DNA from 2 places in the Providencia sp. PROV003 genome. Region 2 is predicted to be linked to the other one. Evidence: predicted binding sites of a transcription regulator. Region 2 holds the regulator's gene; the other holds the start of a gene.

Region 1 (12,582 bases), 600 kb from region 2:
TTGAAAGCTTCAGGTCAGTTACCGGCTAAGCAATTTGGCCAGCTTTTTTGGGAGCAGCAGTTAACTGAGATTTTACCATTAGCTGAAAAGGTTAAAGAATATGACAGGCAACTTTTTGACTACCCTATTGATTTTGAAATAAATAGGGTAAAAATTACTGGGGTACTTAAAAATGTTCACGAGACAGGTTTATTACGCTATCGACCAGCTTACTTAACCGCTAATGATGGGGTCCAGTTATGGATTGAGCATTTATTATTTAACTCGCAAATTGGTGAAGGGGACAGCCTATCACTAGGTAGGGATAATAGTATTTGGCAATTTTCATCTATTAGCAAAGAGGATGCCTTGGGGTATCTACAAGACCTAATAACAGGGTACTGTGAGGGTTTTGATTCGCCCCTAATCCTTCTAAATCAAAGTGGTTGGAATTGGATAACGGCTTGTTTTGATAAAAAGACAAAGCAGTATGATTTTTCAAATGAAGAAACACAACAAAAAGCACTGTCGGCTTTGCTTCAAAGTTTGCAAGGAAGCCAAATGAAAAAAGGTGAGATGGAAGATGATTATGTGTTGCGAGCATGCAGAAATATTGATAGCGCTATGATCCAATCGCTTTTATTAAACACTCAGCGGTTCTTATTGCCGATGACAAAATACTTGAAATAACGGGAGAGCACCATAGGATGCAACATTTATCCAAAAAAATCGCTCATTTGTTCTTATTATTCACCATCTTGGTGTGTGGTAGTGCATTAGCAGCGCAACCACTCTGGGAATTACTACCAGAAACGATTAATAAGAGTGAAAGTGATCCTAGGGAATATAAAGCAATAAAACTAAGCAATGACATGACTGTCTTGTTGGTTTCAGATGCCAAAGCAACGAAATCGCTAGCTGCTGTATCGATACCTGTTGGTAGTATTGAAAACCCAGATAGCCAGTTAGGGCTAGCTCATTATTTAGAGCACATGGTCTTAATGGGGTCTAAAAAATACCCAGAGCCAAGTAGTTTCTCGGAGTTTTTACAAAAGCATGGTGGCAGCCACAATGCGAGTACCGCACCTCACCGTACTGCGTATTATTTTGAAGTTGAAAATGGGGCATTGCAGGAAGCGACAGATAGACTAGCTAATGCTTTAGCAGAACCACTTTTAGACCCTATAAATGCCGATAGAGAACGTAATGCGGTCAATGCAGAGCTTACAATGGCGCGTTCTCGTGATGGCATGCGTCTATGGCAAGTGCGCTCGGAAACATTAAATCCCCAACACCCAAATTCACGCTTTTCTGGGGGGAATCTTGATACATTAAAAGATAAAGCGAATAGTAAATTACAAGACGAATTAGTGGGCTTTTATAAGCACTATTATTCTGCAAATTTAATGAATGGTGTTCTTTACGGTGATCAATCTATTGAATCATTAGCTAAAATTGCCCAAGACACATTTGGTCGTATCCCTAATTTTAATGCGAGCGTACCGGTTCTTGATATTCCAGCAGTAACAGATAAAGAAAAGGGCATCATTATTCATTATGTCCCCGCACAACCACAAAAAGCGCTACAAATTGAATTTAGCATCAAAAATAATATGGCAGACTTTCGTAGCAAAAGTGATAGCTATATTAGTTACTTGATCGGGAATAGAAGCCCTGGGACATTAGCGGACTGGTTGATATCACAAGGCTTTGCTGAGGGTATTAGTGCATCAGCCTCACCAAATGCAGATAGAAATTATGGTTCTTTTTCCATATATGTCACATTGACTGATAAAGGCTTAGAGAACAGAGACGAAATTATTGCCGCTATTTTTGCCTATCTTGATCTGATCAAGAAAGAGGGGGTCAATAAAAATTACTTTGACGAAATAGCAAACGTGCTCAATTTGTCATTTAAGTATGGGTCGATTGTAAGGGATATGAATTATATTGAATGGCTCTCTGACCAGATGATTGATGTTCCAGTTAAACATGTTCTTGATTCAGACTATATTGCAGACAAATATGATCCAGAAGCGATTAAACAACGCTTATCGGAGTTAACTGCACAAAATGCACGAGTTTGGTTTATTGGCCCGGATGAGCCTAGTAACAAAAAGGCTTACTTTGTTGATGCGCCTTATCAAGTTGATAAAATCACACAAAAACAATTTAATCATTGGTCTAATTTAGAATCTAAAATGGGTTTTAAATTACCGGTTTTAAACCCATATATTGCGGATAAATTGACGCTAATAAAAACAGATAAAGCCTATAAACACCCTGAGTTTATTTATCAGGATGGGAATACGCGTGTTTTATATATGCCAAGTCAATATTTTGCAGATGAACCCAAAGCGAGCATTACCTTATCATTACGCTCAAACCAAGGTGACAAGGATGCTAAAGAACAAGTTACAGGGGCCTTGTTGCAATATATTTCATCATTAAAAATGGATGAACTGCAATATCAGGCGTCTGTTGCAGGTATGTCTGTCTCTGTTTCTCAGGGCGTTGGATTGCAGTTAAATGCAAGTGGCTATACGCAACACCTACCTGAACTCTTTTTGTCAATGACTAAGCTGTATCTTAGCTTTGAACCGACTGAGCAGGAATTAGCTCAAGCAAAATCTTGGTACAAAGAGCAAATTGCGGTTGCTAACAATGCTAAAGCTTATGAACTGGCAATGCAGCCCCTGCAGCGCATCAATAGCGTACCATATTTTGAGCAAGAACAGCGTCTTGCTGAATTAGATAAAATTACGCTTAAAGAAATTACTGATTATCGTGAGATGCTGGTTAAGAGTGCTGCATTACAAGCACTTGTTTTCGGTAATATCACGGAAGAAAAAAGTATTGAGACCATTAAAGATGCTCAACAGCTACTCAAAAGCGAAGGAACAAACTGGTGGCGTGGGGATATCGTTGTTATTGATAAAAGCTATTTAGCTGATTTTCATAAACAAGGGAATAGCTCCGATAATGCATTAGCGGAGATCTTTATTCCAGATGGTTATAATCGCATTGATGGCGCTGTTTTTGGTGGCATTCTCGCGAAGGTGATCCAACCTTGGTTTTATGACCAACTGAGGACAAACGAACAGCTTGGTTATGCCGTGTTTGCTTTTAAAGCGGGCCTGGGCGATCAGTGGGGAATTGGCTTTTTATTGCAAAGTAATGCTAAAACGCCGAACTACCTGAATACTCGTTATCAGGAATTTTATACCAATGCCTTGGAAAGGTTGAAAAAATTACCAACAGATGAGTTTAATCAGTATAAACAATCGATGATTACTGAAATGAAACAACCACCACAAACGTTCTATGAGGAGGTTGGTCGCTATTCTTCCGATTTCTCACGTAATATTTTCAGCTTTGATACTCGAGAAAAAGTAATAGCTACGCTTGGTTCTGCGACTAAACAACAGGTAATCAAATACTATGAAGATGCAGTTATCAAACACAAAGGGTTAGCACTTAGCTCTCAGGTTATAGGGCATGGTGTTGATGGAAAAGCAGGGTACGCTAAATTGAAAAATTGGCGGCTGTACCCAACAGCTTCAGAATTACAAAAGAGTTTACCAATAAAGGAAGATGCTGAGTGAATAACGCGCAGATAGGGTCCCAATTACTGAATGTTTTTTCATTACCGTTGCAAGGGCAGCGTTTAATTGAAGCATCGGCAGGAACCGGTAAAACATACACAATAGGTATACTTTATCTGCGTCTTTTATTAGGTTTAGGGGGGGCGAATGCTTTCTCTAGGCCTTTGAGTGTTGAGGAAATTTTAGTTGTAACCTTTACTGAAGCAGCAACGAATGAGCTACGCGGTCGTATTCGTCAGCGGATACATGAAATGCGCTTAGTGTGTTTAAGAAATGGCGTTGGTTTTGAATCACAGCCAGAATATCTTGAACTATTAAGTGAACTTCCCGAGGGTTTACAAAGGGAATTTGCCCAAGAATGGCTATTGGCGGCAGAAAGGCAAATGGATGAAGCTGCTATCTACACTATTCATGGTTTTTGCCAAAGAATGTTGGTTCATAATGCATTTGAATCAGGTGTGTTATTTGAGCAAACAATGGTTCAAGACGAATTTCCAATTCAAAAGCAAGCTTGTGCAGATTTCTGGCGTCGTCATTTTTATCCGTTAAATTATTCGATGACGAAAGTCATTCAGTCATTGTGGAACAGCCCTGAGTCATTGTTAACAGAGATAAAACCTTTTTTGCAAGGTGATATTCCAGTTATTATTAATCAGCCTCAACAAATAGAAACACTAGAGGAACGACACCAGCGGTTAATCTCATTAATTGATTCAGTTAAAGCATCTTGGCTAGAACATTCCGCTGATTTCGAAAAGCTGATTACAGATTCTGATGTTGATAAACGAAGTTATAGTTCCCGTTTCTTACCTTCTTGGTTGACAAAAATAGCTCAGTGGACGCAAGAGCCTACTGAGGATTATCAGTTACCAAAGGATCTCGTTCGTTTTTCGCAAACTACATTGCATGAAAAATCTAAAAGCGGTTCTGGGCCAGAACATATTGTTTTTCAACATATAGACAACCTACTTTCTCAATCATTAACACTTAAAGACCTTATTATTCCACTCGCGATTTCTGAAGTTAGGCAAACTATTACTCGAGAAAAACACAATCGGGGAGAAATGGGGTTTGATGACCTATTAACTCGTTTAGATAGTGCTCTTAGCCAAGAGAGTGGGAAATTTTTAGCTCATGCTATTAGCCTGCGTTTTCCTGTGGCAATGATTGATGAGTTTCAAGATACAGATGCACAACAATACCGTATTTTTCAACGGATTTACCAAGGTGTTGAAAACAGCGCCTTACTTTTTATCGGTGACCCTAAACAGGCTATTTATGCCTTTCGTGGTGCAGATATTTTTACTTATATTGAAGCCAAAAAAGAAGTTAGTGCTCACTACACATTAGAGACTAATTACCGTTCATCTCAAAGTATGGTTGAGGCCGTTAACCATATCTTTAGTCATTGCGAATCTCCGTTCATATTTGATCAAATACCTTTTCAACCAGTTAACTTTGCCCCACAAAATAGTGGGAAAAAATTGGTCCATAATGGTGATGAAGTTAACGCTCTCACTTTTTGGCAATTGGGTGCTGAGGGGGTTTCTGTCGCGGAATATGAGCAAGCAATAGCGTCACAATGTGCGGCACAAATAGCTCAGTATTTACTAGGTGGGCTGCGAGGGGATACTTATTTTGATAATAAAGGTAAGTGTACTCCTGTTGCAGCTTCAGATATTACCGTCTTGGTACGTAGCCGGCGAGAGGCCGTATTAATTCGCGATGCTTTAAATCAACTGAATATAGCTTCTGTTTTTCAATCCAATAGGGAAAGCGTATTTTCCACCCCCGAAGCTAGGGATCTGTTGTGGTTATTGCAGGCGGTATTATCCCCTGAAAAAGAACGCGTTTTGCGTAGTGCATTAGCCACAGGGATATTAGGTTTATCAGCAAAGCAAATAGATGACCTTAATCACGATGAGAAAGCGTGGGAACAATTAGTAGATGAATTCGCTCGTTATGCACAAGTGTGGCAAAAACGTGGTGTACTCCCAATGCTTCGCATGGTGATGGCTCAGAGGCATATCGCTGAAACATTATTATCTGGAATTGATGGCGAACGCCGATTGATGGATGTAATGCATATTGGTGAACTGTTGCAAGAAATGTCACTACAACTTGAAGGTGAGCACACACTTACTCGATGGTTAGCGCAGCAGATTGCACACCCAGACCATCAATCAGATGCGCAACAAATGCGCCTTGAAAGTGATAAACATCTGGTTCAAATTAGTACAATTCATAAATCTAAAGGTCTTGAATACAAAATTGTTTGGTTACCTTTTGCCAGTAATTTTTTACCTCAGTCCAAAGGGTTATATCACGACAGAACAGATTTCGGTACAAGGCTAGACTTGTCTGATGGTGAAGATACCGTGGCCTTGGCTGATGAAGAGCGATTAGCTGAAGATTTGCGTTTATTATACGTAGCCTTAACTCGGGCTATCTATCACTGTAGTGTGGGGGTTGCGCCGCTGATTAAAGGGAATAGAAAGAAAAGTGGTGAAACGGACTTACATTTATCTGCGCTTGGATACGTCATACAAAAAGGGCAGGCAGGAGATAGCCAACTGTTAAATGAGATGCTCGATGAACTCAGTAACGATGTAATTAATGTTACTGTCATTGATGTACCTGAATTTGAACGTTTAACTCTTGAGTCAAATCATGATGAAAACTTAGCGGCAAGGGAAGTCACTCGCTATTTTGATGACCACTGGCGTGTTACCAGCTATTCGGGGCTAAGTTATGGTTCTAGCCATTCAGAAGACGGGCAAGCGGTATCCGCTCTACAATTTGCAAATTCACTAGCACCAAATATGGATACTGAAGTCAGCGTTGATGTTGAGCAACAAGAAGGTGAAAATTCGGCTGAATTTTTAACGCCACATCAATTCCCTAGAGGGGCATTGCCGGGGACCTTTTTACATACTCTGATGGAAGAGATTGATTTCTCTGAAGCAATTTCGGTTGAATGGTTAACTGAAAAATTAGAAGCGGCAGGGTTTGGTATTCAATGGGCACCTATGTTGCAAGAGTGGTTAAATGCGATTGTTCAGGCTCCGTTAGCAGATGATGGCTTATGTTTATCTGCATTACAGCCACAAGATCAGTTAGATGAAATGCAATTTTATATCCCTATAGAATCGGAACTCACGGCTAATCATTTTGATAAAATTGCCCATCAATATGACCCGCTATCTCAGCGTTGCCCTCCGTTGAATTTTGAAAAGGTACAAGGGATTTTAAAAGGGTTTATTGATTTGACTTTTTTTTGGGGTGGCAAATTTTATCTTCTTGATTATAAATCAAATTACCTGGGTGAGGATGCTAGCTTTTATACTCAAGAAGCAATGGCCGAAGCCATGATCGATCACCGATATGATTTACAATATCAATTATATTCCTTGGCACTACACCGCTATTTAAAACAAAGGTTACCTGATTATGATTACGAAACGCATTTTGGTGGTGTGTATTACTTATTCTTAAGAGGGATTGATAAGGTAAATTCGCATAATGGGGTCTTTTTTTATCGGCCTTTAGAAGCTTTTATTGGGGAATTGGATCTCCTTTTTCAAGGTAGGCAACAAGGGGAGGTGCTGAATGAAAGCACTATTTAATCGGGGAATTGAAGAACGTATTTTTACTCCACTTGATGTGCAATTTGCCTATAGCCTATCAGAGGATGAAAACCCAATACTACTGATGGTTACTGCTATTCTTAGTGCGGAAACGATGGCAGGGCATGTTTGCTTAGCGTTATCTGACATCATGCCTGAAAAGTTATTTGCAGGTCGGCATCCTGAACTGGCCGCGGAGTTTTGGCACAAAATGGGGCAGCCAGATGAGCAAACGGTTTATCAAACTTTGCTGCAAGCAAATGCAGTTTCGTTAGGAAATGAAAATAAAACGTCCCCGTTGGTTCTGTCGGGAGATTACTTATATTTTCAACGAATGTGGCAATATGAGCAGTATGTTGCGCATTATTTTTCTAACACCCCAATAGATGATAAAAATAACCAACAAATCAAGGTGGTTTTAGATAATTTATTTCCGATCTCAGATGAGATTGATTGGCAGAAAATTGCAGCTGCTGTTGCCGTGACGAGTAAAGTCTCCATAATTTCTGGGGGGCCGGGAACAGGGAAAACAACAACGGTCGCGCGTATCCTCGCTGCATTAATTAAACTGGAAACTAAGCATGAGTATAGGGTCAGAATTGAGCTTGCGGCGCCTACAGGTAAAGCGGCTGCAAGGTTAACCGAATCTTTAGGAGAGGCAATGAAACATATGCCTTTAACCGATGATGAGAGGGCGTTATTACCACATCAAGCGAAAACACTTCATCGTTTACTTGGTGCTCAGCCTGAAAGCCAAAAATTTCGCTATAACCGAGATAACCGATTATCGCTAGACATTTTAATTGTTGATGAGGCATCAATGGTCGATTTACCGATGATGGGTAAATTACTTGAGTCGCTGCCTGAAAATGCAAAACTTATTTTTCTTGGTGATAAGGACCAACTTGCATCTGTTGAAGCAGGGGCTGTACTCGGGGATATTTGCCAGTTTGCAGATAATGGCTACAGCCTTGAACGAGCGGCTCAGCTTTCTGAAATATCGGGTTATTCTATCGATCAATACTCTTCGACAACAGGTCCGATAATTCGCGATAGTTTGTGTTTATTGCGCAAAAGCTACCGTTTTTCTGCTGATTCAGGAATTGGGAAACTTGCTTTTGCTGTAAATGCGGGAAATGTACTTGGTGTTCAAAAGTTATTAAAGCAAGGCTGTTTTGATGTGCATAATTATGTGCAAGAAACGGCAGATGATTATGCACAAATTTTATTAAATGCCTCTGAAAATTATAAAGATTATTTATTGGCTGTAAAATCAAAGAAAACGCCGGCTCAGGTTTTAAAAAAGTTTAATCAATATCGTTTATTAACCGCTTTACGGGAAGGCCCTTTTGGGGTAGTAGGCCTGAATGATAAATTAGAAAAATTATTACATCGGCAAGGGTTAATAAACCGTCCCTATAATTTATTAAATAAACACTATGCTGGCCGGCCAATCATGATTAGCCGCAACGATAGTCCACTAGGTTTATTCAATGGGGATATTGGTGTCATATTACCTGATGAAAATAATAGCCTGAGAGCTTACTTTCAATTTCCAGATGGCACTATTCGTGGAATACAACCGAACCGTCTACCACAGCATGAAACCGCTTATGTGATGACGGTTCATAAATCACAAGGTTCGGAGTTTGCTCATACCGCATTAGTGTTACCGCAGGTATATTCACCTGTTATTACACGTGAACTCGTCTATACCGCAATAACCCGAGCAAAAAAAGAATTGTCCCTTTATGGGAGCCCAAAAGTATTACGTCGAGCAATTGAAACGCCGACAAAACGGCGCAGTGGTTTGGCGATACAATTAATGTGACTAAGATATACTTAAGTGACAGTTATATTTAAATAATTTATAACCATAGATTAAAGGTAATAAGATGGATAACCAGCAAGAAATGACCGCAATAACCCTAACATTAAATGCAAGGCTTGAGCCGATTAGGCGTGCAGATTTAGAAGATGCATTTGATGAAGTCATGAAAATCATGGGGAAAGATATCCATGTTACTGGTGGTGGTACGTCACTTGATGATAATGGTGAGGCACAAGAATGCGATATAGAAATCGCTATTGCGGATGCTAGTGACGAAAATATCAGCTTAATTATCCAGCTATTTACTTCAATGTTAGCGCCGAAGGGCTCTCGTTTATTTATTCATGGTGAAGATGTCCGGATTGATTTTGGTACAGATGAAGGGCTGGCAATTTATTTTAATGGAACAGAATTAGCCGATGAGGTTTATGAAAACGGAGATATCAATGAGGTCTTTGACATACTTGATGAAGCAGTTGAAGATATTGGTAGTATCCATGGTGTTTGGGATGGGCCAACAGAAACAGCATTTTACTTTTACGGCACTTCTTTTGCTGAAATGGAAGCTGCATTAAAACCCCATTTAGATACAATCCCATTATGCCAAAAGGCAAGGGTTGTACAAATAGCTTAACTGTGTAATTTATTCCTAGCTAGAGTTAAAGTTGTAAAAGTGCCCACCCAAATTATACATCCATATGATTTGGGTGGGAGAGGATAATTAACCAGCTATGGTTTCAAATAGTGTCGAAATAGTTATTTATCTGATTGGGTTTTTAAATCTAATATTAAAATCTTAGAACGCCGCTGGTAGTTATATAATGCTTGTTTCTTCAATGGTAGCATTTCAATTTCAGCAGGGGTAAAGCCACGTTCTTGGAACCAATGAATGCTGCGTGTTGTTAATACAAACAATTTGTCTAAGCCAAATTGTTTTGCTTGAGCTGCCACTCGATTAAGTAGTTCTTCCCCTCTGGCAGAGCTGCGGTAGTCAGGGTGAACTGCAACACATGCCATTTCTCCAAGTTTTTCTTCTGGGTATGGGTAGAGAGCCGCACAAGCAATCACCAAGCTATCACGTTCAATAATGGTAAATTTGTCGATTTCCATTTCAAGCTGCTCACGTGAACGCCGTACTAAAATGCCTTGCTGCTCGAGTGGGCGAATAAGTTCTAAAATGCCCCCAATATCGTTAATATTTGCGCGGCGGATTTGCTCTGCACTTTCCATTACTATTTGGGTACCAATACCATCGCGGGAGAACAGCTCTTGGATTAAAGACCCATTTTCTTGGTAGCTCAATAAGTGGCTACGGCGAACACCACGACGGCAAGCTTTTGCTGCACCGCGTAAAAAGCGTACAGTTCCTGAGTAATAATCCCCTTCAGATTCCAGCTGTTGAATGAGGTTTTCCGCTTCATTTGGGAATAACTCAGACAGGATATTACCGTTCTTATCAGCAACCCCTTGCGAAGAGCAAAAACCGATAAGTTTCTCAGCCTTCATTTTTACAGCGAGTTGGGTGGCTATCTCTTCTGAGGTGAGATTAAAGCTTTCCCCAGTAACAGAAACGGCAACAGGGCCAATGAGTACAATGGAACCGTTATCAAGTTGGTTATTAATCGCTTCTTCATTAATACGGCGTATCCTACCACTATGGCAATAATCAATACCGTCATCGACACCTAATGGTTGAGCAATAACAAAATTACCACTAACTACATTAATATGCGCGCCTTGTAACGGAGTGTTACCTAAGCTCATGGATAACCGAGCTGTAATATCTAATTGTAAAGCTCCTGAGGCTTGTTTGACATATTCAAGTGTATTGGCATCAGTTACGCGAGTATGTTTGTGATAAACAGCGTCATAGTTATGCTCTGCTAGGATATCTTCGATTTGAGGCCGAGCGCCATAAACGACGATAATCCTTATGCCTAAACTATGTAATAACCCTATGTCATTGACAATACTAGGGAAATTTTCATGGGCAATTGCTTCACCACCAAGCATAATAATAAAAGTTTTGCCGCGGTGGGCGTTTATATAAGGGACCGAATGGCGAAACTCATCAACCAATTCGGTACTGCGCTCTTTCATAACGACCCTCTTAAATGAATTTTTATTCGCTAATAATGTATTTTTATTCTTTTTGGCGCAGAATATCAAGTAAAAGATGGTATAAAAAAAGTAACAATTTTATTTTTGACGTTTACATATCTCTAAATTTAACTATATATACTCTACGGAAATTAAATTGCTTAAAATTGACACAGAAAGTCACTCAAAAACATTTTCTCTAGGTATGATTAAGTTATGCTTATAGTGGTAACTCTATAGATGTCTTGTATATTCTTAATGACAGAGCACAAATGATTAGTTAGAGTGCTTATTTCTGGTCAAGCTATTGGCAGTTATTCTTAAATCACTTTATTTCTCAGTTCTAGGTTCGGAATTATTGATGAGTCATCAAGATCACAGCCCATCGAAGCGCCGTTTTATACAGGGCGCAGCTGCAGTTATGTTACTGAGCGTCAGCCCATTCGGTTTTTCTGCAAATAGCAGCGTCATCGCTGTGCGTATTTGGCCTGCATCAAGCTATACCCGAGTTACGCTAGAATCCAGCGTCCCGTTAAAGTATCGCCAGTTTGTGCTTAATAACCCTGAGCGCATTGTTGTCGATCTTGAAGGGGTGCAGTTAAATAATGTGCTTAAACAGATGGGGACTCAGATCCAAACTCGTGACCCGTATTTGAAGTTGGTTCGGGTAGGGCAGTTTGATCCTCAAACGGTTCGTTTAGTTTTTGAAGTAAAAAATAGAGTTAGCCCTCAGTTCTTTACGATAACGCCTGTTGGTGAATTTAAACATCGTTTAGTGCTTGATTTTTATCCGGGCAAAGGTGTCGATACCAATGATGACCCACTGTTGGCATTACTTGAGGATTACAATAAAGGTGATCTCGAAGAAAACATGCCAGCTCAAGCTAAAAAACCAGGGAAGGCGGGAAGGGATCGCCCGATTATTATTATGATAGACCCGGGACACGGTGGTGAAGACCCAGGTGCGATAGGGAAATATAAAACGCGAGAAAAAGATGTCGTCCTGCAAATCGCACGTCGTTTAAAAGCATTAATTGATAAAGACCCTAAAATGCGGGCTTATATGACACGAAATGAAGACGTTTTTATTCCGTTGAAGGTTCGTGTTGCGAAAGCAAGAAAGATGCAAGCAGATTTATTTGTTTCTATTCATGCTGATGCATTTACTAATCGTTCAGCACGCGGTTCCTCTGTCTTTGCTTTATCAACGAAAGGGGCTACCAGTAATACGGCTCGCTATCTTGCGCAAACTCAGAATGAAGCTGACTTAATTGGTGGGGTAAGTAAGAGTGGAGATGTATATCTTGACCATACAATGCTTGACTTGGTCCAAACGGCAACGATCAATGATAGTTTGAAGTTTGGTGATGAAGTATTAAAACTCATGGGTAAAGTCAATAAATTGCATAAGAACAAAGTTGACCAAGCCGGGTTTGCGGTA
Region 2 (12,582 bases):
TTAAACCGTTTATGCCTAAAGATACACGTGTTAGTGGTGTCTTTAGTGGCAAAGCAAACGCTATTTGGAAAGACGATGGCAGTATGCCGCAAGTGAAGTTAGATTTACGTGGCAATGACGTTAAAGCAACACAGTTTGTTGAAGGGACGCGCTTACCTATCGCATTTGATACCTTAACGTTAAGTGCAGGGCTCAAAAATGGTAAGGCAGACGTTAATTGGTTGTTTGGTTTGCAGAATAACGGCCAGATGCGCGGCAATATTCAAATTTCAGATATTGAAAAACGCCGTCTGTTAGCGGGTAATGTAGAAATCAATTCGATTACTTTAGATTTAATTAAACCGCTGCTTGGTCAAAAAGAAGTGGCTAATGGCCGCTTGAGTGCCAATTTACGGCTAGGGGGCTCAGCAAATAACCCATTATTAAATGGTAATTTATCGCTTTCTAGCTTAGAAGTTCGCTCAGCGATGATCCCATTTGATATTAAAAGTGGTCATTTAGGTATTAATTTTAATGGCACTAGCTCTGTGATGAATGGGCAAATCAATACACCGGAAGGTTATTTGAATATCGATGGTGATGCTGATTGGCGTAACATTGATGCGTGGCGAGCTAAAATAATGGCGCGTGGTAATAACTTACGGGTTTCTCTGCCACCAATGATTAAGATTGATGTACAGCCGGATATTGTGTTTGATGCATCGCCATCCTTATTAACCTTGAATGGTTCTGTGACAATCCCTTGGGCAAGAATTACTGTTCAGGAATTACCTGAATCTGCGGTTAGCGCATCATCTGATGTGGTTATGCTAGATAGTGATTTAAAACCAATAGAAGAAAAAGCGCCATCAATCCCAATTCAAACCAATCTAGATATTAAAATTGGTAATGATGTTCGGTTAGATGCGTTTGGTTTGAAAGCTCGTTTGACTGGCTTGTTGAAAGTTATTCAAAATAAGCATGGCCTCAGTTTGAATGGTCAAGTTGATATTCCTGCAGGGCGTTTCCGCGCTTATGGGCAAGACTTAATCGTCCGCAAAGGCCAAATACAGTTCTCTGGCCCTGCCGATCAGCCATTCTTAAATTTAGAAGCTATCCGTAACCCAGATAACACCGCTGATGATGTTATTGCGGGTGTTAAGGTAACAGGGCTTGCAGATAAGCCGAAGGTAGAAATATTCTCTGAACCTGCCAAAACGCAACAAGAAGCACTCTCTTATCTGTTAAGAGGGGAAGGGTTAGATAGTGGTGATGCAAATGGTTCACAAATGACATCAATGCTTATTGGCCTTGGTGTTGCACAAAGTGGGCAATTAGTTGGCAAGATTGGTGAAACATTTGGGGTATCTGATTTGGCTGTTGATACCCAAGGTGTGGGGGATAGCTCCCAAGTTGTGGTGAGTGGTAAGATCACTAATGATTTACAAGTGAAGTATGGTGTTGGTATCTTTGACTCATTGGCGACGTTAACGTTACGTTATCGATTGATGCCAAAACTGTATTTAGAAGCGGTGTCTGGTGTTAACCAGGCCTTGGATCTCCTTTACCAATTTGAGTTTTAGATTATGCGTGTAATTGTTTATGGCAGCTTAAGGCAAAAGCAAGGTAATCATCACTGGATGACTTATGCTCAACTGTTAGGGGAGCATAAGCTAGAAGGCTATGAACTGTATGATCTTGGGTTTTATCCTGCGGTGGTTAAGGGGGATGGGGTGATAGAGTGCGAGGTATATCGCATTAACCCATCTATCTTAACAGAGCTAGATGAGCTAAAGAAAAACTCCCAAGATTATGCGAGGGAGCTAATTTCGACGCCATATGGCAATGCTTGGATTTATCTATATAAACATTCTGTTGATGGTCTGCGCCGCATAAAAAGTGGTGACTGGCTTAAACGTAATGAAGAAGAATAAACGTTTAGCCATTTAGGCTTTGTAGTTTGTTAATAAAATAAAAAAGCTCTGGTATTTACCAGAGCTTTTAACAATGACCCTTAAGGGAAAATTATTTTTTTGCAGCGCGTTCGAAAGAAGAAATAATTTCTGCTTTAGCGGCTTCTACGTTATCCCAACCGTCAACTTTAACCCATTTACCTTTTTCTAAATCTTTGTAGTGTTCAAAGAAATGGGTAATTTGTGCTTTCAGTAGTTCAGGGATATCGTTCACATCTTTAATGTGGTCGTATTCTTTGCTTAATTTAGTGTGTGGAACAGCAACTAATTTAGCGTCTTCACCTGATTCGTCAGTCATTTTTAAAACCCCAACTGGGCGACAACGAATAACTGAACCCGGCTGTAATGGGTATGGAGTAGGGACTAACACATCAACTGGGTCGCCATCTAAAGACAGAGTATTGTTGATGTAACCGTAGTTGCATGGATAGAACATTGCTGTTGACATAAAACGGTCTACAAACAGCGCGCCAGATTCTTTATCAACTTCATATTTGATAGGGTCTGCGTTAGCTGGAATTTCGATGATAACGTAGATATCTTCTGGCAGATCTTTACCTGCCGGTACATTGTTCAGGCCCATTTAAGTGTATCCTTTGTGTGAATAATGAATTTACCTACTGACTTTTAAGCTGCTGGTGGAAACGGTATTAATGACTTATTTCCATGCAAGTTAAATCTCAGGGTAGATAACGTGGGGACATTATAGCCGTAAAAGGGGGGAAAACTCACTAGTTGGAGAAAAAAAGGGGCAAAAAAGGCGGGAAGCCCCGCCTATTAGCTAGTTATATGAATTATTCGGTGTCAGGGAACTCACGCATGAATGATTCTGCTTTCTCCACCATTGACTCTGTTCCTACGAAGAAAGGAGCACGTTGGTGTAATTCACTAGGGATAATATCCAGGATGCGGTTAGCGCCATCGCTTGCTTTACCGCCGGCTTGTTCAGCTAAGAATGCAATAGGGTTGCACTCATACAGAAGACGCAGTTTACCATTTGGATGGCTTGCTGTACTTGGGTAAATATAAATCCCCCCTTTAAGCAAGTTACGGTGGAAGTCTGCGACTAAAGAGCCAATATAGCGGGTGGTATAAGGACGGTTTGTCGCTTTATCTTCTTCTTGGCAGTATTTAATGTACTTTTTAACACCCATTGGGAACTTGATGTAGTTACCTTCGTTGATAGAGTACATTTTACCTTCTGATGGGAACATGACTTTCTCATGAGAAAGGCAGAAAACACCTAAAGAAGGGTCGTAGGTAAATGCATGGACGCCAACGCCAGTGGTGTATACCAACATAGTAGAAGAACCGTAAACAACATAACCGGCAGCAACTTGGCGATGACCTGGCTGTAGAAAATCCGCTTCAGTAACTGGTTGCCCAATTGGTGTAATACGGTGATAAATTGAGAAAATTGTCCCAACGGAAACGTTTACATCGATATTTGAAGAACCATCTAATGGGTCCATTAAAACGACATACTTTGCGTTTTCAGCACGATCTCCTTCGAAAATGACAATTTCGTCTTCTTCTTCAGAGGCGATACCGGCAACTTCTCCGCGGGCTTTTAAAGCCGCTTTCAGTTTTTCGTTTGCATACAGGTCTAGCTTCATCTGGACTTCGCCTTGAATATTCGAAACACCATTGGTGCCAAGAATATCTACCAACCCAGCCTTGTTAATATCACGATGGATAATTTTAGCGCCCAGTTTGATTGCTGATAGTAATGATGTCAGCTCACCTGTTGCATGAGGAAAATCTTGTTGCTTTTCGACGATGAATTCGCCTAATGTTTTCATGACGAAGGTCCTGAATAAAATTGACAAAGGTTTTGCGGGGTATTGTACCCTCGCGCGCAGAGAGTTTAACTAAATAAAAAAAAGATTAATAGGTTAATGCATTTATAAACCTGCTATTGATGGGTAGAATAGTGACAAACCTCATGCTAATTGGATGAAAAAGAATGCACATACATATTTTAGGTATATGCGGTACCTTTATGGGTAGCTTAGCAATATTGGCTCGTTCTCTAGGCCATAAAGTCACGGGCTCTGATGCAAATGTGTATCCACCAATGAGCACTTTGCTTGAAAATCAAGGCATTGAACTCATTCAAGGTTATGACCCTTCACAACTCGACCCAGTACCGGATATGGTGGTTATTGGTAACGCCATGACGCGTGGTAACCCTTGTGTTGAAGCTGTATTAGAAAGAGGCTTACCTTACACTTCAGGTCCTCAGTGGCTACATGACCATGTATTACCAGAACGCTGGGTGCTCGCTGTGGCAGGGACGCATGGAAAAACCACTACCGCGGGTATGTTAGCGTGGGTGTTAGAAGATTGTGGTTATAAGCCTGGTTTCCTAATTGGTGGTGTCCCCGGTAACTTTGATGTGTCGGCAAAAATAGGGGAAAGCCCATATTTTGTTATTGAGGCAGATGAATATGATTGTGCATTTTTTGATAAGCGTTCTAAATTTGTTCATTACAGCCCGAGAACGTTAGTCCTGAATAACCTTGAATTTGACCATGCGGATATTTTCGAAAGCCTTGAGGCGATACAAAAGCAATTCCACCATCTGGTTCGTATCGTTCCAGCCAGCGGCAAAATTTTCACACCAGATAATGACAATCACTTAAAACAAGTCATTGGTATGGGCTGTTGGAGTGAACAGGAGCTTGTTGGTGGTGAGCATGGTGAGTGGCAGGCAGTAAAATTGAATCATGATGGTAGCCATTTCGAGGTTTACTATCAACAAGAGAAAGTGGGTGAAGTCACTTGGTCACAAGTGGGCAATCACAATATTCAAAATGCATTGATGGCGATAGCCGCAGCACATCATGTCGGCGTCCCCGCCAAGGAAGCTTGCCTTGCTTTGGATAAGTTTATCAATGCACGTCGGCGGTTAGAGCTGCGTGGTGTTGAGAATGGTGTGAGTGTTTATGATGATTTTGCTCATCACCCAACCGCTATCTTGGCAACATTAGAAGCATTACGTAGCAAAGTGGGGGGGACTTCACGCATTATCGCCGTACTCGAACCTCGTTCGAACACCATGAAAATGGGGATTAACAAAAATGATATTGCGCCAGCCTTAGGCCGTGCAGATGAAGTCTTTTTATTCCAACCTGCTAATATTCCGTGGATGGTAACGGATATTGCAGAGAAATGCGTGCAACCTGCTCGTTGGAGCGCTGATATTGACGCTTTGACAAATATGGTCATTGAGACGGCTCAACCTGGCGACTATATTCTCGTGATGAGCAATGGCGGGTTTGGTGGCATTCATGGCAAATTGCTTGCGGGTTTAAAGGCTAAAGCCGAAATAGAATTAGATGAGTAATGGTTTAAACCGTATTTATCTGTAAATAAGCCCCCTATCATAGTTTGTGAGATAGGGGCTTTTGGTTAATACTAACCTTCGTTAAAACCCTATTTCTTGCCGCCATTGTTGAACGCCGCGCATACTACGTTCATATTTCCTTAGCGGTGCCATAACAGTATTAAAAAACTGAAAATAGCCTTCACATAACTTGTTTTTCCCCATCGAATTGATATGCGCTGGGCATCCGCCTTGGCAAACCGCTTTTACCGTACAAGATTGGCATTCTCTGCGGGTGCTTTTATTTTGCCCAAAAGGTAGCTCTATAGAATTGAGGACGAGTTCACTCAAAGGTGTTTGTTCTAAGATGTTCCCAATGTGATGGCTACTATTTATTTGGTGGTCGCAGGCAAATATTTGCCCTTGAGCTTCCATGACCAAGTTAGTACCACAGCGTTCTGAGTGGACACAAGTCTGGCTAACATGGGTAAAATACTGGCTGTAAACGTGCTCAATGTTCATCACATGTACATTGCCAACGTGGCGTTGAGATTTCCAGTGTAAATAGATATCAGTTAAAAATTTTCCCCAATTAGGAGCCGTCAATGTAAATTGATGTTCAAGCGCACTACCTTCGGTCATTAATGGTTGGAATTGAATAAATTTTACACCAAGCTGAATAAAGTGCTCATAGATGGTTTGTGCTTGATTGGCTACGGCATCATGTACAACCGTCAAGATGTTGAATTCAATATCAAACTCTTGTAGAAGCCTTATGCCCTTTAGGACGGCGTTGTAACTACCTTGCTGGCCTTTTTTGTCTAAACGATAGCGGTCATGTATTTCTTTTGGTCCATCTAAACTCACACCAATAATAAAATTATGCTGCTTTAAAAAGCGGCACCATGCAGGGGTGAGCAAGGTACCATTGGTTTGTAGACTATTAGAGATTTTCACATGCTTTGGTGCATATTTTTGCTGCAAATCAATGGCTTTTTTATAAAAATCTAACCCAGCAAGTAGGGGCTCTCCACCTTGCCACACAAAATTAATTTCTTTGCTGTAGGTTGGTTGAGAAGCAATATAATTACGGATAAAAGGTTCTAACATCTCTTTTATCATGGGTTTAGGTCTAGGTAATTGGTCTTCTGGATAATAACAATAATCACATTTCAGGTTACAACCCGCCCCAACAGGTTTAAGCAAAATATGAAAAGGGACAACCGCCCTTGTGGGCGGTGAAAACGAAGAAAGGCTATCATAAAAGGCGATTTTCATATTATTCCCCTGATTGATTCACTGAGGGAATAATACGTTTATGCGTTTTGGGGTCGATACCAATATAGTTACCTGTTTTTTCATCATAACCAATATAATCAATGGCTTCTCCTTTGGCTTCAATCACCATGCCAGTTTTAGCAAATTGTTCATATTGCTGACGAAGTTTCTCAAGGATCTTCGGATGTTGTGTTGCAACGTTTTGCGTTTCTAGCGGATCATTTTTTAAATTAAACAGCTCCCATGGCGCCATTTCTGCTTTTGCCGAGTTTGGAACAAGGCGGCGTAGTTTCCAATCACCTTCAACCAAGGCTGCCTGATTATGTAATTCCATGGCAAATGAATAGCGGGTTTTAACGGGGATATCTTGGGTAAAATGTTGTTTAAAGCTAACTCCTCTAATGGGGACTGGGTTGATATTTTTAATTTTTTTATTGGGGTCAATATTGGCAAATTCATATAAGGTTGGCGCGATGTCATAAACGGCCATAGGGGTATTATCAATACTACCCGCTTTATGGATACCAAGGCCTTTGATAATGAAATTGGTATTAATGCCACCCTGTGCGCTAGTAGTTTTATGGTAATTGGCATACGGAGCATTGCTAACATTAGCCCAATGAGGGCCTGCTGAAATAAATGAATTTTTACGGCCTAAGTTTTCGTAGCTATTATCAAATTGCGTCCAAAATGCAGGGTCGCCCTCGTAATAAAAGCCTTGAGCAGGGTTAGCTCCATTATCAGTGGCAAAAATAATGATGGTGTTTTTATCTCGCCCAGTTTCTTTTAGCGTCTGGAATACATTGCCAATTTGCTCATCCATATTAGCTATCATGGCGGCGTAGACTTGCATGGTTTTAGCGGTATAGCGTTTTTCTTCGGGGGTGAGTTGTTCCCATTCTTTATCTAAATCAAGGTGAGGCATCGGCGTTTTATCTGTAATAATCCCGATTTTTTTTAATCGGTTGATTCTCTGCCGGTAAATTTTCCCATAGCCTTCATCATATTGACCGTCAAAACGCTGGGTCCAGTCATCTGGTGCTTGTAGGGGGTCATGGGGAGCCGTGAAGGCTAAATAAGCAAAAATGGGCTGTTCACTGGGTGTTTCTTTGATCCATTTTTCAAGTTGTTGTGCATAAGCTTCGCTGGAGTAAAAATTCGCAGGTAAAGCGGTTTTCTTACCATTTAACGTGTAATAGGTATGGAAACTTTCAACGGTACCAAGAGGAACTGCATCATCAAAATGGCTAGTGCCACCTCCCATAAAGGCAAAAGCTTGGTTAAAACCCCTATCGGTTGGCTTGGAGCCAGAACTGTAGCCTAAGTGCCATTTCCCTGACATCAGTGTGTTATAGCCAGCATCTTGGAAACGCTCGGCCATGGTAACAACGCGATCAGTTAGCCGTAATTCATAGCCTGGTTCACCGACTGTATTTTCGTACCACCACATTCCACCGATACCAGCTTGCTGATTGGTGGCGCCAGTGAGTAGCATGGAACGTGCAGGTGCAGACATTGGTGAGGTGTAATACTGGCTCATTCTGACACCTTGTTCTGCCATTGTTTGTAAATTAGGTGTCGGGATCTCACCGCCAAAAGGACTGATATCGGAATACCCCATATCGTCGGCGATAATGATTAAAATATTAGGTTTTTCAAGGGGGGCGCTGTAAGCAAAGTTTGATATTGCACTGCTTAATGCAACGGCTAATAGTGTTTTTTTGATCATTCCACGGCCTCAATTGTTGATAAATTGTTTCATTAACATTAAATATTGTTGCTATGGATGACTATCGTTCTTTGGAATTATATCTATGGTATAAATGAAAGCTTAATTAACACTCAAGGAAGGCACAGAAATAGGGCATTGTGTGACAGCTAAGCTCAACGTGATTGGGGCATTCATTTCTTTTTTGAGACTGCCCATATAACAATCTAATGAATCTGTAAAAAGATGGAATAAGCAACCTACAGCGACAGCCTTGAGCTTCCATGAAGGCATAAATAATAACACCACATAAGCAATAGCAGCCCAAAGGGAATGAAGAGGATGAAAGCCAATACCGCAACGCTCAGGGTCGAAAATTGGATCTGCTAATAGGTGGTCTAAATCGATAGCCATAGTCGCTATCATGATTAACGCTGCGATCTTCCAATTTTTTCGCCAAAATAAATAAGCAAATAGAATTGGCATCAAAAAATGGAAACCATAATGTACGAGGTTACGGAAAATGTCGAATAACACAGCGAAGTCCCAAAGCAGTTAGGGGGCAGAAAAAACAGAGGGAAATAAGACTTCCCTCTTCATATCAATGAATATCGATAAAATTATAATTCTTGTTCAAACAACGCTAAGATAGCTTCATACAGTTCTTGCGTTGTGAAGTTATTTGCAGGCGTAGAGAAAATCGTGTCATCTCCCGCGATACTGCCTAAAATCCCCTCCGCTTTCCCCAAAGAGTCTAGTAAACGTGCAATAAGTTGTGCGGCACCTGGGCTAGTTCTAATGACGACAACTGAAGGGTTATAGTCAATATCCAACACCAAATTTTTGAGAGGGCTGGTAGCAGTAGGAACACCGGGCTCTGTCGGTAGGCAATACACCATTTCCATTTTTGCATTACGGGTGCGAACCGCACCAAATTTTGTCAGCATTCTGGAAATTTTTGATTGATTGATGTTTTCGAAGCCTTCTTCTTGGAGAGCTGTGACAATTTCAGCTTGTGAGCTGAATTTCTCTTCTTTCAATAGGGCTTTAAAAGCCTTAACCAAGTCTTCTTGTTTAGACGGAGTGCGCATAATTAACCCATTCTTCGGCATTAAACTGAGTTGTATTATCCGTAAAAGTGCATTTTTATGCAACAAAATTGCGTTATGATGATTTTATAAACAGTATTCAATGTGCCCTTGAGTTAAAGAGCCATGGAGAGGTTAATGATAAACATTAATTTATCTTGTTTGCCCATAGTTAAGCGTCAGCATAATAGGCTAATGAACTTACGCAATAAATATTGTAAAATTATTGTTAATAAAAATGATTTTGTTTGAATAATAAACAGTAAAAACAACTTATTGTGCGAAAATCAATAGTAAGAAAAACTATTTGTTAAAAAAGTGCCCGTTATCTCATTAACAGATAAGGAATTTGTTTAGAATACTGGCAATTAGTAGACAAGTTCTCTAGCGTTAAACTCTCTCTCTATCTGTTAACAAATTGTTTTTTATACGTAATGTGTTAAGTGTATAACAAATAAAGTGATATCTTTTTAAAGTACAAATTAAGGAGTTTCAGAATGAAAGTTGCAGTCCTAGGTGCAGCAGGTGGTATCGGTCAGGCTCTAGCCCTTCTTCTCAAAAACCAGCTCCCAGCAGGTTCAGAACTCTCCCTCTACGACATCGCACCAGTAACGCCAGGTGTTGCTGCTGACTTAAGCCACATCCCTACTGATGTTAAAGTAACAGGTTTTGCTGGTGAAGATGCAAAACCGGCGCTAAAAGGTGCTGATATTGTTCTTATTTCAGCGGGTGTTGCGCGTAAACCAGGCATGGATCGCTCTGACCTGTTTAATATTAACGCGGGTATTGTTCGTAATCTGGTCCAACAAATCGCTGAAACTTGCCCGAAAGCGTTAATTGGTATTATTACTAACCCTGTGAATACTACAGTTGCAATTGCAGCAGAAGTACTGAAAAAAGCAGGTGTTTACGACAAGAATCGTTTATTCGGTGTGACAACACTGGATATTATTCGTTCTAATACTTTTGTTGCTGAATTAAAAGGCAAAAATGTCAATGACATCGAAGTTCCTGTAATCGGCGGTCACTCAGGAGTGACAATTCTTCCTTTATTATCACAAATTGAAGGTGTTAGCTTCACTGACGAAGAAGTTGCAGCTCTGACTAAGCGTATCCAAAATGCAGGTACAGAAGTTGTTGAAGCTAAAGCCGGTGGCGGGTCAGCGACTCTGTCTATGGGCCAAGCAGCAGCACGCTTAGGCTTATCTTTAATTCGCGGCCTACAAGGCGAAAGCAATATTGTTGAATGTGTTTACACCGAAGGTGATGGTGAGCACGCACGCTTCTTCGCACAACCAGTTGTTTTAGGTAAAAATGGTATCGAAAAACACTTACCAGTGGGTAAATTAAGTGCGTTTGAAGAAAATGCGCTAAAAGAAATGTTAAGTGTATTAAAAGCAGACATTGAGTTAGGCGAAAAATTTATTAACGGCTAATGCCAATTAATTTTTTCTAACTAAAAAAAGGTTGAGTTCAAGTCTATAGAACTCAACCTTTTTATTTTTTGTCACGCCACGCCACGGTATTCTTCACCTCATGTACTGACTCCAATGAAGATCTATGAGTACTTATTTCCCATAGTAATGGATGCAAAATAGACGCCAGCCAATATTGTATAGGGGCTAATTGTTTTACTCATTTATAATCGATGATGTAAGCAAGTGGTTTTTGGCTGCTTAATGATATGGGGCATCTTATTGTTAGTTAATGGGCTGTAGGGGAAATATTGAGATTGCAAATCGAGTGAAGAAATATAGATGACTTAATATAACGCCCCATCAATAAGGTTTTTGGGTTTAGATAAAAATTGTCTCAACTTAATCAATTAGTATTAATCAGTTAGTATAAGAATATAAAGCCACCGATAATAACTCATAACAATGGCTTTATATTCATTATTTTTTTAGCTTTCTACTTGTGTTTTATCTCTGACTTTCCTTTCTAATAAGTTCCCCGAGATAGGGTCATAATACCGACTAGGCCAAATTTCAGAAGGATGGATACCTAAAAAATTGGCAATGATCCATTCCCCTTTAGGCCAAGGGCGTGATAGTGCATTCGCTAACGTAGAAGAGCTAAGACCTGCCTCTCTAGAAATAGCGGCCAGAGTTGTTCCACGCTTACGTAAAGCGGCGATGATGTCTGCTGGATGCCAGTCCGACTTCCGTAAAATCATTTTTTAGTCCTTTTTTCGCTCAGAATAATGTAGAGTTAATGGTACGAGTAACGGGAAACTGTGATACATTCAGTACAAACTCCCTGTTATTGGAAATAAAATAACAGAAATTTCCCAAAATAATTTCCAGTTTTTTCTAAAAACTTCATTTTATGAAACTGTCGGGGTTTTTGTGAAACTAAATAGAAAGTCAGTGTTAATAATTGTGAATTAGGATAAAACTTTGAAATTAAAACTAACTCTTTCGAGTTAGTAGTGGAAATGGCGTATTTAATGTTATCCGTTACTTGTATTAGTAATATATATAAATTACTCAATAAAATTAGTTAAATTATTAGCGAGTAAATCATTTAATTATCTGTTATTAAAAGAAATTAGAATACTAATAACAAATATTATTTGTATATTATTATTTGCAGTTATAAATAAAATGAATGAGTTAATGTTTTTAAGAAAATATAGATAGTTTTCAGCAACTAGAAATAAATTGTCATCATGACTAGGAGGGTCAGCATGTACAAGGAATGGCTAACTGCAAAGGAGTTGGTCGGGTTGCAAGGGCTTCCCATGACGACTCAAGGCATAAATGCGATGGCAAGGCGAGAAAATTGGGTCAGCCGTAAAAGGCGGGGGATTCAAGGAAAAGCGTTGGAATATCATATTAGTTCTTTGCCTATCGATATTTTTGAAAGCCAGTTTGTGAATGAAACTTCTGCACCTTATCAAGTCAAACGAAATGATAATTCGTTTATTTGGCAGGAGGCATATAACCAGCTTTCTAACGAGGAGCGTGACATTATTTTGACATTCATTATGCGTGAAGGGGCTTTAGCACTAATCGATTTAATTAATAATAAATAGTTTACAAATACTTAAGATGCAAATAATTAGTATATAAAAATAATATTATATTGAGTCTAAAATTTTTTTAACAGTTGACGATTTGGTAAAGCTGCAACAGCAGGTTTCATAATATAAGCGTGAAAGTGAAAATATGAAAAAATTGTGGTTCACTGCAAAAGAATTAGCAGGGCTAGAAGGTCTCCCTACAT

What was found. Region 2 encodes ArgR, which controls arginine synthesis, uptake and breakdown. Its sites were predicted from a motif close to ANTGAATAAAAATACANT; they were not measured.
Positions count from the first base shown of each region.
Region 1: a site for ArgR is predicted at 11,176-11,193, ahead of argA (amino-acid N-acetyltransferase). Genes of this name have one in related genera too.

Region 1 is NZ_CP096369.1:1,718,224-1,730,805, forward strand. It holds gene recC (exodeoxyribonuclease V subunit gamma) at 1-669, shown strand, start outside; gene ptrA (pitrilysin) at 687-3,584, shown strand; gene recB (exodeoxyribonuclease V subunit beta) at 3,581-7,210, shown strand; gene recD (exodeoxyribonuclease V subunit alpha) at 7,194-9,041, shown strand; gene M1F14_RS07915 (hypothetical protein) at 9,106-9,675, shown strand; gene argA (amino-acid N-acetyltransferase) at 9,798-11,141, opposite strand; gene amiC (N-acetylmuramoyl-L-alanine amidase AmiC) at 11,503-12,582, shown strand, end outside.
Region 2 is NZ_CP096369.1:1,118,351-1,130,932, forward strand. It holds gene M1F14_RS05055 (translocation/assembly module TamB domain-containing protein) at 1-1,562, shown strand, start outside; gene M1F14_RS05060 (gamma-glutamylcyclotransferase) at 1,566-1,913, shown strand; gene ppa (inorganic diphosphatase) at 2,005-2,535, opposite strand; gene fbp (class 1 fructose-bisphosphatase) at 2,747-3,754, opposite strand; gene mpl (UDP-N-acetylmuramate:L-alanyl-gamma-D-glutamyl-meso-diaminopimelate ligase) at 3,919-5,301, shown strand; gene M1F14_RS05080 (anaerobic sulfatase maturase) at 5,383-6,558, opposite strand; gene M1F14_RS05085 (arylsulfatase) at 6,560-8,284, opposite strand; gene M1F14_RS05090 (DUF6122 family protein) at 8,390-8,803, opposite strand; gene argR (transcriptional regulator ArgR) at 8,887-9,357, opposite strand; gene mdh (malate dehydrogenase) at 9,852-10,790, shown strand; gene M1F14_RS05105 (helix-turn-helix transcriptional regulator) at 11,258-11,530, opposite strand; gene M1F14_RS05110 (DNA-binding protein) at 12,044-12,391, shown strand; gene M1F14_RS05115 (DNA-binding protein) at 12,525-12,582, shown strand, end outside.